2 regions of the Pseudomonas putida genome follow, and region 2 is predicted to be linked to the other one. Evidence: riboswitches for the same ligand, from Rfam matches in the RefSeq annotation. Region 2 holds a riboswitch; the other holds the start of a gene.
What was found. A riboswitch is a leader RNA that binds a small molecule or an ion and turns the genes downstream of it on or off. The one in region 2 is predicted to bind cobalamin.
Positions count from the first base shown of each region.

Region 1: another riboswitch for cobalamin. It lies ahead of C2H86_RS25140 (CbtB domain-containing protein); the one in region 2 lies ahead of C2H86_RS22185 (TonB-dependent receptor).

Region 1 covers NZ_CP026115.2:5,521,959-5,530,398, forward strand. Annotated here, with positions in the region: partial or broken gene C2H86_RS28820 (methyl-accepting chemotaxis protein) at 1-249, shown strand, start outside; gene C2H86_RS25110 (transporter substrate-binding domain-containing protein) at 224-3,499, opposite strand; gene C2H86_RS25115 (response regulator transcription factor) at 3,513-4,127, opposite strand; gene C2H86_RS25120 (DUF1272 domain-containing protein) at 4,343-4,585, opposite strand; gene cobM (precorrin-4 C(11)-methyltransferase) at 4,647-5,399, opposite strand; gene C2H86_RS25130 (cobalamin biosynthesis protein) at 5,430-5,822, opposite strand; gene C2H86_RS25135 (CbtA family protein) at 5,840-6,532, opposite strand; gene C2H86_RS25140 (CbtB domain-containing protein) at 6,540-6,725, opposite strand; cobalamin riboswitch at 6,835-7,057, opposite strand; gene C2H86_RS28250 (hypothetical protein) at 7,231-7,392, shown strand; gene C2H86_RS25145 (hypothetical protein) at 7,456-7,770, opposite strand; gene C2H86_RS25150 (hypothetical protein) at 8,018-8,386, shown strand.
Region 2 covers NZ_CP026115.2:4,846,272-4,854,711, reverse strand. Annotated here, with positions in the region: gene C2H86_RS22225 (sugar transporter) at 1-144, opposite strand, end outside; gene calA (vanillin reductase) at 304-1,356, opposite strand; gene C2H86_RS22215 (AraC family transcriptional regulator) at 1,537-2,442, shown strand; gene thpR (RNA 2',3'-cyclic phosphodiesterase) at 2,471-3,013, opposite strand; gene C2H86_RS22205 (hypothetical protein) at 3,150-3,938, shown strand; gene lpxO (lipid A hydroxylase LpxO) at 4,092-4,991, shown strand; gene C2H86_RS22195 (carboxymuconolactone decarboxylase family protein) at 5,085-5,429, shown strand; gene C2H86_RS22190 (GNAT family N-acetyltransferase) at 5,508-6,077, shown strand; cobalamin riboswitch at 6,112-6,317, shown strand; gene C2H86_RS22185 (TonB-dependent receptor) at 6,427-8,440, shown strand, end outside.

The DNA.
Region 1 (8,440 bases), 680 kb from region 2:
GTGGCCGATGAAGTGCGTAGCCTGGCCGCGCGCACCAGCAAGGCGACGCTGGAAATTGTCGACGTGGTGCGCCAGAACCACGACCTGTCGCTGACCGCCGTGGCCAGCATGCAGTCGAGCCTGTCCCGCACCGGGCGTGGCGTTGCCTTGGCCAACGAGGCGGGAACGGTGATCATGGAAATCCAGCAGGGTTCGCGTCACGTGGTCGACGCCATCAGCCAGATCAACTCGACACTGCAATTGCACTGAGGGCGTCGCCCAGTTCCCGCAGCAAGGCCTGCAGGCTCGTTTCCAGCTGCAGGTGCAGCGCGCTCGTCGGCAGCCCCTGGGCATGAGCCTGCTCGATGGCTTCGCAATCCTTGACCACCCCGCGCACCCGCAGCATCTTGGCGCCCCCTTTTATGCGGTGAGCGAGGGTGCGCAGCGCCTCGCGGTCGCTGGCGGCATCCAGGGCTTGCAGGGCGGCCAGGTCCTCGCGGGCACTTTGCGTCAGTTGCTCGAGCAGGTGCCGGGTCAGCTGCTGGTCATTCTGGGTCAGGTGGTGCAGTTCGTTCAGGTCGAAACCACTGACCCTTGATGCAGGTGCATGGGCGGCGGCGCGTGCCTGGGGCAGATGTGCCTTCAGTGTCTGCAGCCCGATGGGCTTGAACAGGCAGTCGTCCATGCCGCTCTCCAGGCAACGTTGACGCTCTTCGGCCTGGGCATTGGCGGTGACGCCTAGAATGTTGCAGGCGGGTAGCCCGCGCTCTTGCTCGAGCTGGCGAACCCTGCGGGCCAACTCATGGCCGTCCATCACCGGCATGCTGCAGTCAGTAATGACCAGGTCAAAGTCGTGTGCTTGCCACAAGGTCAGCGCCGATTCGCCATTCTCGGCCAGCGTCACCTGGTGACCGAGGCTGTGCAGCTGTTTTTCCAGCAGCAGCAGGTTGGCAGGGTAGTCATCGACCACCAGCACATTCAGCGGCCCGCTTTCGGCTTCGTCGGCGACTGCAGGGTGCTCCACGGGGGCGGGTGGCGCACTCAGTGGCAGCGGTAACTGGACGAGCACACGGGTGCCGACGCCTTCCACGCTTTGCAGGTCCAGCCTGCCTCCCATGAGTTCGGTCAGGGTCCGGCTGATGACCAGGCCCAGGCCAGCGCCTTGGCTCGCTCGGGGGCCTGAGGCCTGGGTAAAGGTGTTGAACAGCCGGGCCTGATCCTGGGCGGCAATGCCGATACCGGTGTCGGTCACGCTCACCTCGACCAGCGCGATGTCGCCTGCGCTCACGGGGTTGAACGTGAGGCGGACTTGTACGTCGCCACGATCGGTGAACTTGATAGCATTGCTCAACAGGTTGGAGAGGATCTGCTTGATCCGTAACGGGTCAGCCAAGACCCAGAGTGGGCCCGCTGGCAGCTCGCCTTGCAGGTGCAAGCCCTTTATCCGTGCGTTACCTTCGAAGACGCGCAGGGTGCTGCGCAGCAGTTCGACCAGGTCGGTCGCAACCGGCTGCAGGGTCATGTGCCCTGATTCGATGCGGGAAATATCAAGGATGTCACCGATCAGCCCAAGCAGGCCAATGGCGGAATCGTGGGCGGTTTGCAGGGTCTGGGTGTCGCAGTGGCCAGCGCGGTTGTCTTGCAGCGCCAGTTCCAGCAGGCCTATCACCGCGTTCATGGGGGTACGGATCTCGTGGCTCATGGTCGCCAGGAACGCGCTTTTGGTTTTGCTGGCCTGTTCTGCTTCATCCTTGGCCTGGCGCAGTTGCTCCAGCAGCCCGCGGCTGAAGGCCAGTTGCGCCTGCAGGGCGCGCTGCGCTTCGGTGCGCTGGTGGATCAGCTTGCGCAAGTAGCTGTTCCAGAACACCACGCCCGCCAGCAGCAGGGCTGACAGCACCAACACTTGCAGGGCCAGGGTGCGGTAGTTGCGCCAGGGGCTGTCGCTGACCAAGGTGCTGCTGCGCCTACGGTTTATCAGCTGTTCCAGTTCTTCGGGAGGAATGCTCATCAACGCCTTGTCGAGGATGGCCTGCAATTGCGGCAGGTCAGGGGCGACCGCGAAGGAGGCAACGGCCGGCTCGTCCCCCACGACGCCGGCGATACGCAGGCGCCCCTTGAATACCTGGTTGATGTAGTACGAGGCATTGATGTAGCTGCTATAGGCGGCGTCGGCGTCGCCGTTGGCCACCGCTTCCATCAGGCCAAGGGGGTTGTTCACCATGACCAGTTTCGCCTGCGGGAAGCGCTGCAGTACTTCGGCGCGAAGGTGGGAGCCCTGCAGCAGGGCAATGCGTTGCCCGTCCAGGTTCCTGGCGTGCAGTGGCGAGGGCGCCTGGTCGCGCGTCACCAGCACCCTGGGGCTGACCAGATACGGACGGGTGTAGCGCAGCTGGGCTGCGCGTTCCGTGCCATAGCCCAGTGCTCCGATCATCTGTGCCTCGCCGCGTGCGACCTTGTCAACCATCTGCTGCACGGTACCTTGCTCGATGAACTTGAACTGCAAGCCGGTGCGCAGGGCGATCTGCTTGAGCAGGTCGATGGTGATTCCGCTGACATGCTGCTCGGCGTCATTGAACGTGAGCGGGGCCAGGGCCGTGTCGACCAGTACACTGACCGTCGGATGCCGGGCTATCCATTCGTTTTCCTCCTGTGTCAGTACTGACAGGTGGCGGTCCAGCAACAGGCTGGTATTGCCACTGCTCCAGCGGCGCAGGATGTTCAGGCGCTCGCTTTCGGTGATCCTGGCCATGGCACTATCGACCAGGCGGCGCAGCCGTGGGTTGTCATTGGCGAATGCGAAGGCGAAAGAGCCGGGCGCCACCTGGCAGAAATGATCGATCTTCACCATGCCTTGGTAACTTCTGCCTATCAGGAAGTCGGTACTGATGGCATCGCCCAGATAGGCGTCGGCCTCGCCCAGTTCGACTGCCGCAAGGCCCGCGAGGGTCGAGCGATAGAGGCTCAGTTGGGCATTGGGGTAGAGGGAGCGGACGGTCTCGCCCGGCAAGTAGTGGTCGACCATCGCCAGGCGCAAGCCAGCCAGGTCCTTGCCATGTAGTAGCGGGGAGGACTCGCGCGTCACGATCACCGGCAGGTCTTCTGCATAGGGCAGGCTGAGGCTGAGCTGGGCATCGGCAGCTTCGAAGCCATTTGAGCTGCCCAGCAGGTCGATGGTGCCAGCACGCAACGCGGCGATCGCTTCATGACGGCTGGCGAACCGCCTGACTTCGATCGGTACGCCCAGCTGCTCGGCGATCAGCCCGGCATAATCGGCGCTCAGGCCTTCGTAATCAGCCAGGCTGACGTTGATCTCGAAGGGTGGGTAATCCGGCCGTGAACTCCCCAGTAGCAACACGCCGCGCCGCTGCAGCCACTGGCGGTCGTCGTCATTCAGCTGCAGCGGTTGCGTAGCACTGGTGGCGCGTGCCAGCAAATGCCTGGATTCACCATCGGCAAGCGCCATGAACGGGTAGCAGAGCAGGGCGATGAGCAGGGTCAGGCCGGCCAGGACAGATTTCATGCTTCCCGCACGCTCATCTGACGTCGTTGCGTTTGGCCAGGTCCACCATTTCCACCAGTGACTCGGTCTTGAGTTTTTCCATGATACGGCCACGGTAGGTACTGATGGTCTTGGCACTGAGGTTCATGCAGGCGCCGATGTTCTTGTTGTTTTCACCACGGCTCAGGCGCCGCAATACTTCCATCTCGCGGTTGGACAGGCTGCCGAGGCGCTCTGGCTCGCTCTCCAGGGTATTGCTGTTCACCGACATCTGGGGGAAGGTGGAGTAGCCCTTGATCAGGGCCTTGATTGCGAACACCACGGCCTCCAGGTCTTCGCCTTTGGTAACGAATGCACCAATCCCGGCATCCAGGCAGCGGCGCACGTAAAGGTCGGTGGCCTGCCCGGTCAGCACCATGATCTTGGGGGCAGGCTCCTGTTGTTGCAGGCGCTTGATGACTTCCATGCCATCCAGGCCGGGGAGCCCTATGTCCAGCAGCACCACATCCGGGCGCAATTCGCGCACCTTCTGTGCTACTTCACTGCCATTGTCGACTTCGCCGACGATGCGAAAGCGCTCACGCTCGAGCAATATGCGTAAGGAAAAACGGACGATGGCATGATCATCAACGATCAGCACGGTTGTCATGTCACTAACTCCTGTCGGAATGTGGTCGGCTTCCTGAGGCAATCAGGAATACGTCTGCAAGCTTTTTCTGCTGTGCGGCACGATACGACGATTCCGGATCCATGGTAATGGCGAGTATAGATGTGTTGAACAAGCGAGCCGGTGTTGTGGAAAATTCCTACACGGTAGCTGCTACAGACACCGTCAGAAGTGGCGGTGCCTGTATTGGCGGAGGGTCAGGCGCAGGTCGGATGAGGCTTGAGGACCCGTTGGGTCGAGGCGGGGTTATTGCTCAAGGCCTGGCCCACCCGCGTCGGGCGGGCCAGCAACTGGCCGCCGCAATTCGGGCAACGTCCTTGCAGGCGTTGGTCTGCACAGTTACGGCAGAAGGTGCATTCGAACGAGCAGATCAGGGCGTCTGGGCTATCGCCCGGCAGGTCGGCATCGCAGCATTCACAATTAGGGCGCAGCTCCAGCATGGGTATCACTCCGGTCGGGTGGAATGCGCAGTCTGCTCCGCCCCTCGTCAGCCTGGCAATGCTAGTCGCCGGGGCGGTACAGGTGGGCGTGGCCGGCGCGGTATAGCGCCGACTCGCTGAACGGCGCATCGCCGAGCACATGGCCGACGAGGATCAGGGCGGTGCGCCGGAACCCTTTGCAGGCAACCTGTTCGATGATATCGGCCAGCGTGCCGCGCACCCAGTCCTGGTCTGGCCAGGTAGCACGATGAACCACCGCGACCGGGCAGTCGGGGCCGTAGTGGGGCAGCAGTTCTTCGACGATACGTGGCAGGTGCTTGACCCCCAGGTGAATGGCCAAGGTACTGCCGTGTCGGGCCAGGTCGCCGAGCTGCTCGCCTGCTGGCATCGGTGAGCTGTCGCCGTAGCGGGTGAGGATGACCGTCTGCGCCACTTGTGGCAGGGTCAGTTCGCAGCCGAGCAATGCCGCGCTGGCGGCGGTGGCAGTGACGCCAGGGATGATCTGGTAATCGATGCCCAGTTCGCGCAGGTGGCGAATCTGCTCGCCGATGGCGCCATACAGGCTGGGGTCGCCACTGTGCACCCGGGCCACGTCCTGGCCATTGGCGTGTGCGGTGCGGATGGCGTCGATGATTTGCTCGAGGTGCAGTTCGGCGCTGTTGATGACCGTCTCGGCCTGATGCCCTTCGAGCACCGCCGCAGGTACCAGCGAACCGGCATAGATGATCACCGGGCACTGACGGATCAGGCGTTGGCCCTTGACCGTGATCAGTTCCGGGTCGCCGGGGCCGGCGCCGATGAAGTAGACCGTCATGGCAGATCCTTGAAATGATGAAAGAAGCGATTATCCGGCAGAGGCCAGTGCCAGGGTAGCGGGGCCGCGCACCTGACGGGTTACCCTGAGTGTGGCGCCGGCGTGACTGAGGCTGGCCAGGGCCAGTGCTGTGCTCTCGGCAACGCCCCAGCAGCCGCTGTGGGCGTAGGCGACTGCGGAGCGGTGGCTGAGCTGGGGTTCGTACGCCTGCAGTTGCTCGGTAGCGAAAACTACCAACGGCAGGGCGTAGCGTGCGGCGAGTTGTTGCAGGCCTGGCTCGTCGGCCTTGCCCGCGATGCTGGCAAAGCCGCGAAGTGCTGTGGCGGTCAGGCCGTGACGCTGCAGCACTTCATGCAGCAACACGTCGAGGACGTCCACCGGGCAACCCCGACGGCAGCCGAAGCCGGCGTACAGCGCCGGCAATGGCTGGTCGATGGCCATCAGGCGTGGCTGGAGCGGCGATACAGCCAGGCGCTGAGCAGGCCCAGGGCTACCCAGAAGACCGCGTTGGTCAGCCAGGAAGCGATCTTGAACTGAGCCTCAAGGGCTTGCGGGGCCAGGCTTTCATGGGCTTCCGGCTGCGGAGCGCCAATCACGTGCGGCACCACCAGCAAGACGGCGCCCAGTGCCTTGAGCAAGCCATGGCGTGCGAACACCAGCAGGGCCAGGCCCACTGCGGTCGCGGCTGCGGTGCCGATCCACCAGCTCTGGCGCTGACCGAGGTCGGCTGCGGCAGTGCCTGGCAGTTCCGGCGGCAAGCCCAGGGTAGGGGCCAGGCAGAACACGGCAAAACCGGCCAACCCCCACAGCGCTCCCGTGCTGGTACGGCCTGGTTCACGCAGGCTGTACAGGGCGGCGAGGATCAGGGCGAAGCCGACGGCAACCACCAGATTGCCGCCGGTGGTCGACAGGATGCGCTGCCAGCCATCTTCTGGCGACCAAGCTTCCTCGCTGTGGGTGTGGCCAGCGCTGGCTTCGTCGCCGTGGCTGTGGTGCTCGGCTGCCGGAGCGGCCGATTCATAGGTTTCCGCCTCGAGGATCAGCGGTGCGACCCAAAAGCTTTGCAGCAGGGTCAGCAACAGAGCGGCGAGCAGGCCGCTGAACCCGGCAGTGCGGGCGATACGCTTGATCATGGCAGCCTCAGTGGCAAGGGAATGCGGCGCTGTGGCGGGTGTCGTGCGCGGCGTTGTGCACGGCTTCGATGTGCGAGAACCCGGCAAAGTACACCAGGCACAGGCCGAGCAGGCTGGCACCGACGGCAATGACCACGCGCTGGCTGAGGGTGACGGGGGTAGTGATGTTGTGTTTGGCGCTGGTGATGGGCATGACGCGATCCTCTGCTTTGCTTTTGCTTTTTAGAAGGCAATGGGGACAAGCGCGGCAGCCCCGGGCACGAGGGCGCCCGAGGGAATGCGACAGCGCCCGCCCTCCGCGGGGTGTTCATGAACGCCAGGCCGGTCTCCGGGCTTGCGAGGAGGAGCTGGGCTCCTTGAAAAGCATCACCTTCCCATGCCGGACTGCGTGGCACAGTGGTCTGGACGCTTCGCTCGCTTACCGTTGCGGGGGCAGCACCGGATTTGCCCGGCCCTGACAAGGGCCTGCGACGCACCGATTTCCCGTTTCACCCTCGATGGGGCACCTGACGCAAGGCGTTAGGAGAGCACGCGGCGAAGGTGGCGTCAAATGCAAAGGTGCATGGGGCCAGGCCTGTACCACGCAACTGTAAAGAAATGGAAAAGCTCGCCAGGCTGCCCGGTCTGGAAATTACACTTGCAACGCTGTTCTGCCTTCCATCCGGCAGGGCACCCGTTTTTGCTTTTGGAGCGTTGCAATGAAGTTGAAGCATGTATTGCGTGCCGCCGTGGTGGCTGCATTGGTATCCACGCTGGCAGGTTGCTGGATGTTCATGCCGCCAGGTGGCGGTGGTGGGCATGGTGGGGGGCATGGCGGCCCAGGCATGATGGGCGGCGGGCACGGTGGTGGCCCACGCTGACAGTACTGAAGCTGACGGCTGTTCGCTCACCGGCCAAGGGCTGGGCGGATAGCCTGGCTACCGTCATGAATCTTCGAGCAACCGCCCAGGGTTGAAGAAGAATGATGCAATCATCACGGCGCTGATCACACCCAAGGCGTCCGCGACCAGCAACAGGAATTCGCTGCCAGCCCCCAGCAGCGCCTGCTGGCCGATGGCCACGCTCGTGCCATGGGGGAAGGCGGCGATGCCCAGCAGGGCGAGCGCCAGCGCGGCTGACAGCAGCTTGCTGTAGGTCTTGCCGAACGCCAGCGTATAGGCCCAGAACACAAAGATGCTGAACACGGCAAGTCCTGTGGAGATCACGAACTGGGCGAGTATTTCCAGCCACCACACCATGGGACTCTCCTGAACGTTGCGCGTGGTCGATACGCATGAGAATCATGGCTGATTGAAATCGTTCCGCTCGGCTAAAGAAATAATGCGAAAGCCGGAAAGTTGCCAGTCATGGACCATTGCCCATATAGCAAACAAGCCTATTGTGCTGTGCACTTTGCGCAGTACCATGGGCACACGAGAACTAAAAAGGGCGTTCGGCTTGGCCACTCTTTCGTCAGTTATCGATGGGGCAGCAGGAGCGTGTCGCGTGAAGAGTTCAAGATCGGTCGCAGGCGCAATACTGTTAACCACTTTTGCCACGCTGTTGATGGCCGGGTGTGCACAGAATCGGGATGTGCGCGATGGCCATGATTATACGTCCGGTACTACCGATAGAAGCACGACCGCTTATCTGGGGTGTGTCAAAGGCGAACTTCAAGGTAACGTGAAAACCTATGAGGTCGATGGCGACAACTCGGTGAAACTGTACGTCGAAAGTACCGACCTCACCCAGGCCGCTGGTTTGGTAGAACTGCACGGCACGGGAACCGAGCGTCAGTTCACGGCTTACCAGCGCGACGCCTGGTACGACCATGGCAGGCTGCTCGATGCTGCCTTGATGTGTAAAAAAGCCTGAAGCATTGCTCTGCAAGAGCAAAAAGCCCGCGCACATGAGAGCGGGCTTTTTGCG
Region 2 (8,440 bases):
GCTGCTGCCGATGTCACTGAGCAGCGCCACCGGGACGAACTCGGTGGTGTTGAAGATGAAGGCCGCCAGGGCCAGGGCGATCACGCTCAGCCAGCTGCCGCCACCTGCGGTCGGGGGCAGGTCGGTGGGGATGGGTCCGTTCATGGGCAGGAATCTGTTCTCCGCAGGCAAGGCGAAACGACGCGCGTCAGGGGCCAAGTATCGGCCGCGCTGAGGCACGGGTTTGTTATTGGAAGGATTGCCCGCATGGTACGCGTCAAGCCTGGCCCTCACAACCACGAAAAGGCCAGGCTATCGCCAGGTTCAGCCCTGCAGGGTCGCCATGTCGATCACGAAGCGGTACTTCACATCACCCGCGATCATGCGCTCATAGGCCTGGTTGATATTGCGGATGTCGAGCATCTCGATGTCGCAACGGATGTCATGGGCGGCGCAGAAATCCAGCACTTCCTGGGTTTCGGCAATGCCGCCAATCAGTGAACCGGCCAGCACCCGACGCTTCATCACCAGGTTGGCGGCATGTACGGCCGGGTCGATCGGCTCGATCAGGCCCACCAGAATGTGTACGCCGTCGAACTTCAGGGTCTCCAGGTACGGGTTGAGGTCGTGCTGCACCGGGATGGTATCGAGCAGGAAGTCGAAACGCCCGGCGGCGGCACGCATCTGCTCGGCGTCGGTGGACACGATCACGTGATCGGCGCCTTGGCGGCGGGCCTCCTCGGCCTTGGCCTGGGAGCGGGTGAACAGGGTCACTTCGGCGCCCAGGGCCTTGGCCAGCTTGATGCCCATGTGGCCCAGCCCGCCCATGCCGAGGATGCCGATCTTGTGACCGGGGCCGACGCCATGGTGCTTGAGCGGCGAGTAGGTGGTGATGCCCGCGCAGAGGATCGGCGCCGCGCTGGGCAGGTCCATGCCGGCCGGGATGCGCACCACGAAGTGCTCGCTGACCACGATGCTGCTGGAGTAACCACCCATGGTGTTGCTGCCATCGACCCGGTCCGGGGTGGCGTAGGTCATGGTCGGGCCTTCCAGGCAGTACTGTTCCAGGTCCTTGGCGCAGGCCTCGCAGTGGCGGCAGGAGTCGACCATGCAACCGACGCCGACCAGGTCGCCGACCTTGTGCGAGCTGACCTGGTCACCCACGGCGGTGACCCGGCCGATGATCTCGTGGCCAGGCATCAGCGGGTAGACGGCGATGCCCCACTCGTTGCGCGCCTGGTGGATGTCGGAGTGGCACACGCCACAGTAGAGGATCTCGATGGCGACATCGTCCGGGCGCGGCGCGCGGCGCTCGAAGGTCATGGGGGCCAAAGGGCTGGTCGGGGTTTGGGCGGCGTAACCGATGGCGGTGTACATGCGGGACCTCACGGGGTAGTGAAACGATTCAGGGCGCGCATTCTGCTCGCCATCGTCCTCCCGGCCCACGGCTGATTCTCCGGCATCCATGCCTGATTCTCCGAACCTGCCAGTGGCCATCTGGCGCTGGCCAGCCAATCTGCGATCATGAAACTGTCTGATTCTCTGCCCTGGTTCATCATGCAACTGACCCGCCACGTCGACGCCAACGCCCCGCTGTGTTCGCTGATCCGCAGCCTGGCCACCCGCCCGGGTTTCGTGCCCACGCACCTGCCCCAGGTGCAAGTACTGAGCTGGGACCACTACGTGGCCAGCAGCCCGCAGATCTACGAGCCGAGCCTGATGATCCTGGCCCAGGGCAGCAAACTGGCGCGCCTCGGCCCGCGCACCCTGGAGTACGGTGCCGGCCATTACCTGGTGCAGGCGCTGTCGGTGCCGTTCATGTGCGAGACCTTTGCCACCGCCGAGGAGCCACTCCTGGGCGTGGCGGTGGACATCGACCGCGGTGTGCTGGGCGAACTCGTGCAAAGCATGGACCTGGCACCCGACCCGGCGGTACAGGCGCAAACGCCACAGTCGATGACCTCGGCGGCGCTCGATGCACCGATGCGTGAGTCCGTGGAACGCCTGCTGCGCTGCCTGCAGGACCCTGTCGACGCCAAGGTGCTGGGCCCGGCGCGCATTCGCGAGGTGCTCTACACCGCCCTGCGCGGCCCCCAGGCCGGGGTGCTGCGGGCGTTGGTGGAGCAACAGGGGCACTTCGCCCGCATTGGCGCGGCGCTCATGCACTTGCGCGAGCACTACACCGAGCCGCTGAGTGTCGAGGCGCTGGCGGCCTGCGCCAACATGAGCGTGTCGACCTTCCATGAGCACTTCAAGCGCTGCACCGACATGGCACCGATGCAGTACCTCAAGCGCCTGCGCCTGCTCAAGGCGCAGCAGATGCTGATTGGTGAAGGGCTGGGGGTGGCGCAGGCGGCGCATCGGGTGGGCTACCAGAGTACCTCGCAGTTCAGCCGCGAGTACAAGCGCCAGTTTGCCCGCAGCCCCGGGGATGAACTGCCCTACCAGAGCCTGCCGGTATAACCGTCAACTGCTTTTGCGTCAACTCCACTCAGTCCTCCAGCGGCCATTCAGCCACCGGCCAATACTGGCCCTTGCGCGACTCGAACAAGGTGAAGTGGCGGGCGACAAGCATGAAATCCGGCGCGAGCGGCGTTTCGGGCACTTCCTGGTGGAAATCGCGTGAGAGCGTGAGGTGGGGACGATAGTCGTGGGGCTGCTCAACTATTCCGAGAGGGCGCAGTGTCTGCGCCAGGTCATACGCCAGTCGCAGCAACGCTGGGGGCGCTTGTATGGGTTCAAGTACCAGGATCTGCGGGCGCAGCCAGACATTCAGCCGATCAAGCTGAAGGCGAAGCGCTCGTGGATGCTTGAGCGCGCCCACAGAAGCGATCAATGACGGCATCTGATCGGCACTCACGTCACCCACAAACAGCAGGGTTACGTGGAAGTTGTCGGCAGCCACGGGTTTACCCACCCGCAGGCAAAGGTCCTGGCGCCATTGGGCGATGGCGCGACGCGGGGCTTCGTCTACAGAAAGCGCGAAAAATAGCCGCTTGAAGGGTTGATCATTGCGACTCGGCTCATGTGCCACGAGCGTACTCCCTGGACCTGGACTCAATTCGCCAAGCATATGGCAACACTGCTTGCACCTGTTAAATCTGCCAGTAGTGCCTCACAGCGGTCGCGCATAAATTGAAGCTTGTTTTCAACACATGCAGGAGGCAGCCATGCAAAGCAGCAACGCGAAAGACAAAGCAGACACCATGAATGCCAAGCTCCGCAAAGGCGGCAATAAACAAACATTCACAGCAACAGAATTCGAAACGGGTACCGCCTTTGGTAATCGATGGTTCAACGGTATTCAAGGCGATCCCGATGCAAGCTTCAGCCACATTGTGCTGAAGCTTCCCGAGTCCAAAATCAGGCAAGGTGCAAAGTTTGCGATCGGCGACGGTGAAAAGGCCTCGGTCAGTGCTTATTTTGGATCGAGCGTGTTCCCTTACTCTGGCTGGGCGGAGAGCGGGCAGATGGAAATCGTCCAGTGGGACGCGACCAGCGGACTCCTGAAAATTTACTTCACTTTCCTCACGGCCGAGGGCCTGGAAGCCGAAGGCAGTCTCGACTGCACACTCCTGAGTTTGAGCAAGAACGAGACGGCCACCAACTCCGTCAGGGCTAGCATTACCCCCGACCTGTTCTCCAGCCTCGGCGATCTGGTCGCGGATGACATCAGCCTCGAACGCAGTGGGGATTCAAGTTTCCTGCTGATCGCTCGACAAGGCAAAGCTCCCCAGTTGCAGGGTATGCGAATGACCATCAACCCGGCCACAAACTCCATAAGGGCGTTTTTCGTCATTGATAACGGCCTTGTGAATTTCCTCGGAGGTTCAAGTCATTTCGAATGGGATGAGCAGGCGAGCAGGCTCAAGGGCAGGCTTTCGGGAAGGAAGTTTTCACACTTGGGCCGAGAATACACGGTAGATAATGCCCATATCAGCGTGACCCTCGGTAAGTAGCGTCACCGCAAGGTTGCTGGCGGGCCAGGTACACGCTCGACTTGCACCAAGGTCTGCCATCACCGTGCAACATTTCCTACAAACCATCCCTTCGATTGTTTATGCTGGCGGGCTTAGCCATTGCAAATGGCCATTTTTGAAACGTGTCTGCCCATGAAAATTGCACTCGTACTGATCTTCGTCCTCTCGATCGCCTATGTTCACCTGCGCGGTCGGGTGCGCCACAAGCTGACCCGTCAGCTGGGCGACCACTCCAGCTTCCTGGCCCCGGTCAACAGCTTCCTGTACCTGTTCTCCAAGCACCCGGCCAAGCCTTACCTGCCGGTCGAGGCGTTCCCGGAGCTACAGCCGCTCATGGAGCATTGGCAGGAGATTCGTGCCGAAGGCCAGCAGCTGCTGCACGTGGGCGAGATCAAGAAGTCCGACAATTATGACGACGTCGGTTTCAATTCGTTCTTCAAGACCGGCTGGAAGCGCTTCTACCTGAAGTGGTACGGCGAAAGCCACCCGTCGGCCATGACCCTGTGCCCACGCACCACCGAGCTGCTGCAAGGCATCGGCACGGTCAAGGCGGCGATGTTCGCCACCCTGCCACCGGGTGCCAAGCTGGTCCGCCACCGTGACCCGTATGCCGGTTCGTACCGCTTCCACCTCGGCCTGGACACGCCGAACGATGACGGTTGCTACATCGACGTGGACGGCGAGAAGTACTCCTGGCGCGATGGCGAGGGCGTGGTCTTCGACGAGACCTACATCCACTATGCCGCCAACACCACCGAGCACAATCGCATCATCCTGTTCTGCGACATCGAGCGCCCGCTGAAGTACCGCTGGGCCACCGCGTTCAATCGCTGGTTCAGCCGCAACGTCATGGCCGCCGCCGCAGCGCCGAACGACGCCGGCGACAAGACCGGCGGCATCAACCGCCTGTTCACCCGCATCTACAAGATCCGCGAGCGTGGCAAGGCGCTGAAGAAGCGCAACCGCATGCGCTACTACCTGGAGAAGTGGCTGGTGGTCGCGGCCCTGGTACTGGTATTCGTCTACATCTGACACCCTGCCTGCAGCCTATCGCCGGCAACCGGCGATAGGCGCAAATTCGACTAGCCTGAAAGCTCCTCCCGCAACCTCCCCAAGGTGAAGACGATGAGCATGATGGACTGGGACGCCTACCGTAAGCAGTTGATGGCCGGCATCGGCGATCTCAAGCAACTGTCCCCTGACACCGTGGCCGGCTACATGACCGCCAGCGGCGCGGGTGCCAAGACCAACCACCTGGACGCCAAGACCCGCGAACTGATCTCCCTGGCCGTGGCCGTCACCACCCGCTGCGACGGCTGCATCGCCGTGCACTCACAGCAAGCCGTCAAGCACGGCGCCACCCGTGAAGAGATCGCCGAGGCGCTGGGTGTGGCCGTGGCGATGAATGCCGGGGCCGCGCTGGTCTACTCGGCCCGCGCCATGGATGCAGTGGGCAAGGCCAACGGCTGAAGCCCGACGGCGTCGCCGCCCTTGCGCGACGGCGCCGCGCCACCCAGACTTGGCGGCCTAGCCATTGCAGGAACCGCCATGATCCACATCCGCCCCATGACGCCCGAGGACTTCGAGCGTTTCTGGCCGACCTTCCAGGCCATCGTCCAGGCCCGCGAAACCTACGCCTTCGACCCCGAACTGGACGTCGAGCAGGCACGCCAGCTGTGGCTGCAACTGCCACTGCACACCCTGGTGGCCGAAGCCGATGGCGAGCTGCTCGGCTCCTACTACCTCAAGGCCAACGCCGCCGGCCCTGGCGCCCATGTCGGCAACTGCGGCTACATGGTCTGCGACGCCGCCCGTGGCCGTGGCGTGGCCCGGCTGATGTGCGAGCACTCGCAGAAGCTGGCGCGCCAGGAAGGCTTTTTGGCGTTGCAGTTCAATTCGGTGGTGGCGAGCAACGAAGTGGCGGTGGCGCTGTGGACCAAGCTCGGCTTCGAGACCGTTGGCCGCCTGCCCAAAGCCTATCGCCATGCCCGCCTGGGGTTGGTCGACTGCCTGGTGATGTACAAGTGGCTGGCCGATGAGCCGGTGGTGGAAAAGCCTCCCCTGCTGATCGGGCGCAAGAACATCGAAGCACGGGTGTCGCGCCGCCGCGGGCGCTGACACGCGCATTTGACGTGCTGGCCATTCGATGGTCAGATGCGCGCCAGTTTCAGGTGTCCTGCGCCGCCGTGCGCAGGGTGAAACGGGAAGCCGGTGCGTCGTGGTTCACGACAAGTCCGGCGCTGCCCCCGCAACGGTAAGCGAGCGATGCCTTCGACACACCACTGTGCGCCAGCATGGGAAGGTGAAGGCCTCACGCCCCTCGCAAGCCCGGAGACCGGCCTGAAGCCCTACTTGGCAACCCGCGGTGGGCGGGCGCAGGCCGGTCTCCGCGTGCGCCCCTGCATGCGTGGTGTGCCTTTGCGTGTTTTCCACCGGGATCCATTCATTCCTGCAGTAGTGGAACGACATGTCCCGATTCATCAAGCTTCACCCCCTGGCGGCCTGCCTGGCCGTCACGCTGCCAGCCCTGGCCGACGAACCCGTGCTGAACCTCCCCTCCACGGCCATCACCGATAGCCGTGACCAACAACACGTAGATCTGGCCACGCCGACCGAGGCCGGTTCTCGGCTGAACCTCACTGCCCTGGAAACCCCGGCCAGCACCAGCAGCATCACTGCCGAACAGATCGAGCAGCGCAACAACCTCACCGTGCAGGACGCCGTGACCCGCTCGCCCGGGATCACCTTCATCGGCAACCCGGGCGATGGCGGCACCGGCCTGTCGGCGCGCGGCTTCACCGGCCATGGCTCGGTGATGACCCTGTTCGACGGCGCACGCCTGTACACCGGGGCCGGCACCCAGACCTTCCCGGTCGACCCGTGGATGGTCGAGCAGATCGACGTCATCCGCGGCCCGGCTTCGGTGCTGTATGGCGAAGGCGCGACCGGCGCGGTGATCAACGTGATCCCGAAAAAGCCGTTCGCTGGCGACATCCACAACCGCCTGCGCCTGGGCTACGGTTCCTGGGACCGCCAACAACTGGGCCTGGACAGCGGCGGTAGCCTCAGCGAACGCCTGAGCTATCGCCTGACCCTGAACCAGCAGGCCGGTAACGGTTGGGTCGACCGCACCGACTCGCGCAGCCTGGCGCTCAGCGCCGCGCTGCGCTTCGATGCCAGCGACGACCTGAGCTTCACCCTCGCCCACGAGCGCGGCGACGCCCAGCCCGCCAACTACTACGGCACGCCGCTGATCGACGGCCATTACCGCAGCAGCCTGCGCAAGAAGAACTACAACATCCAGAACGACGAGCAGCGCTACCACGACGAGTGGACCCGCTTCACCACCGACTGGACGATCAACGACCACCTCAGCGCCAGCAACCAGCTCTACTACATCAAGAGCCGCCGCCACTGGCGCAATGCCGAGAACTACAGCTGGGACGCCGATCGCGCGCTGCTGGAGCGCCAGAGCTACCTGGAGATCAAGCACAACCAGGAGCAGCTCGGCGACCGCCAGACCTTCACCTTCGACCACAGCCTGTTCGGCCTGGCCAGCAAGACGCTGGTCGGTGTCGAATACAACAAGGTACGTTTCAACGTCGACAGCAACCGGCCGTACAACGACGTGGGCGGCGACTACATCGACCCATGGCAGCCGACCCCGGGTTGGTTCCACAGCGACTCGCCAACCCGCCCACAGACGCTGTCCACCACCCACACCTTCGCCCTGTTCGCCGAGAACCGCCTGCAGCTCACCGAGCGCCTGTCGCTGGTGACCGGTGTGCGCCGCGATCAGAACCACATCGACCGCGACAACCTGGTCGACGGCAGCCGCAGCGACCGCAGCCTGCAGGGCGGCAACTGGCGCGCCGGGCTGGTGTTCGCCGTCAACGACAATCTGTCGCTGTACGGCCAGTACTCCACCAGCGAGGACGGCGTGGACAACCTGGTCAGCCTGAGCCCGTCGCAGATGCACTACGACCTGACCGAAGCGAAGCAGACCGAACTGGGCCTCAAGCAGCGCTTCTGGGAGGGCCGTGGCGAGTGGACGCTGGCGGCGTTCCATATCGTCAAGAAGAAGCTGCTGGTGGATGACCCGATCACCCACGAGGCGCAACAGGCCGGGCAGCAGACCTCCGATGGCCTGGAGGCGTCGCTGGAACTGGCCCTTGGGCAGCAATGGCAGGTGTCGGCCAATGCCGCGCTGGTGCGGGCGAACTACGATGATTTCGACGAGGTGGTCGATGGCGTGGCCCAGGACCGTGCCGGCAACCGCCCGGCCAATGTGCCACGGCGCACGGCCAACCTGTGGCTGAGCAAGGGCTTCGGCCAGCAGGTCGAGGCCGGGATTGGCGCACGGTATGTGGATGAGCGTTATGCCGACACGGCCAATAGCCAGAGTGCGCCGGGGTATACCGTGGTCGATGCCAACATTGGCTGGCAGGTGTTGCCGGATGTGCGCCTGGGGTTGCAGGTGA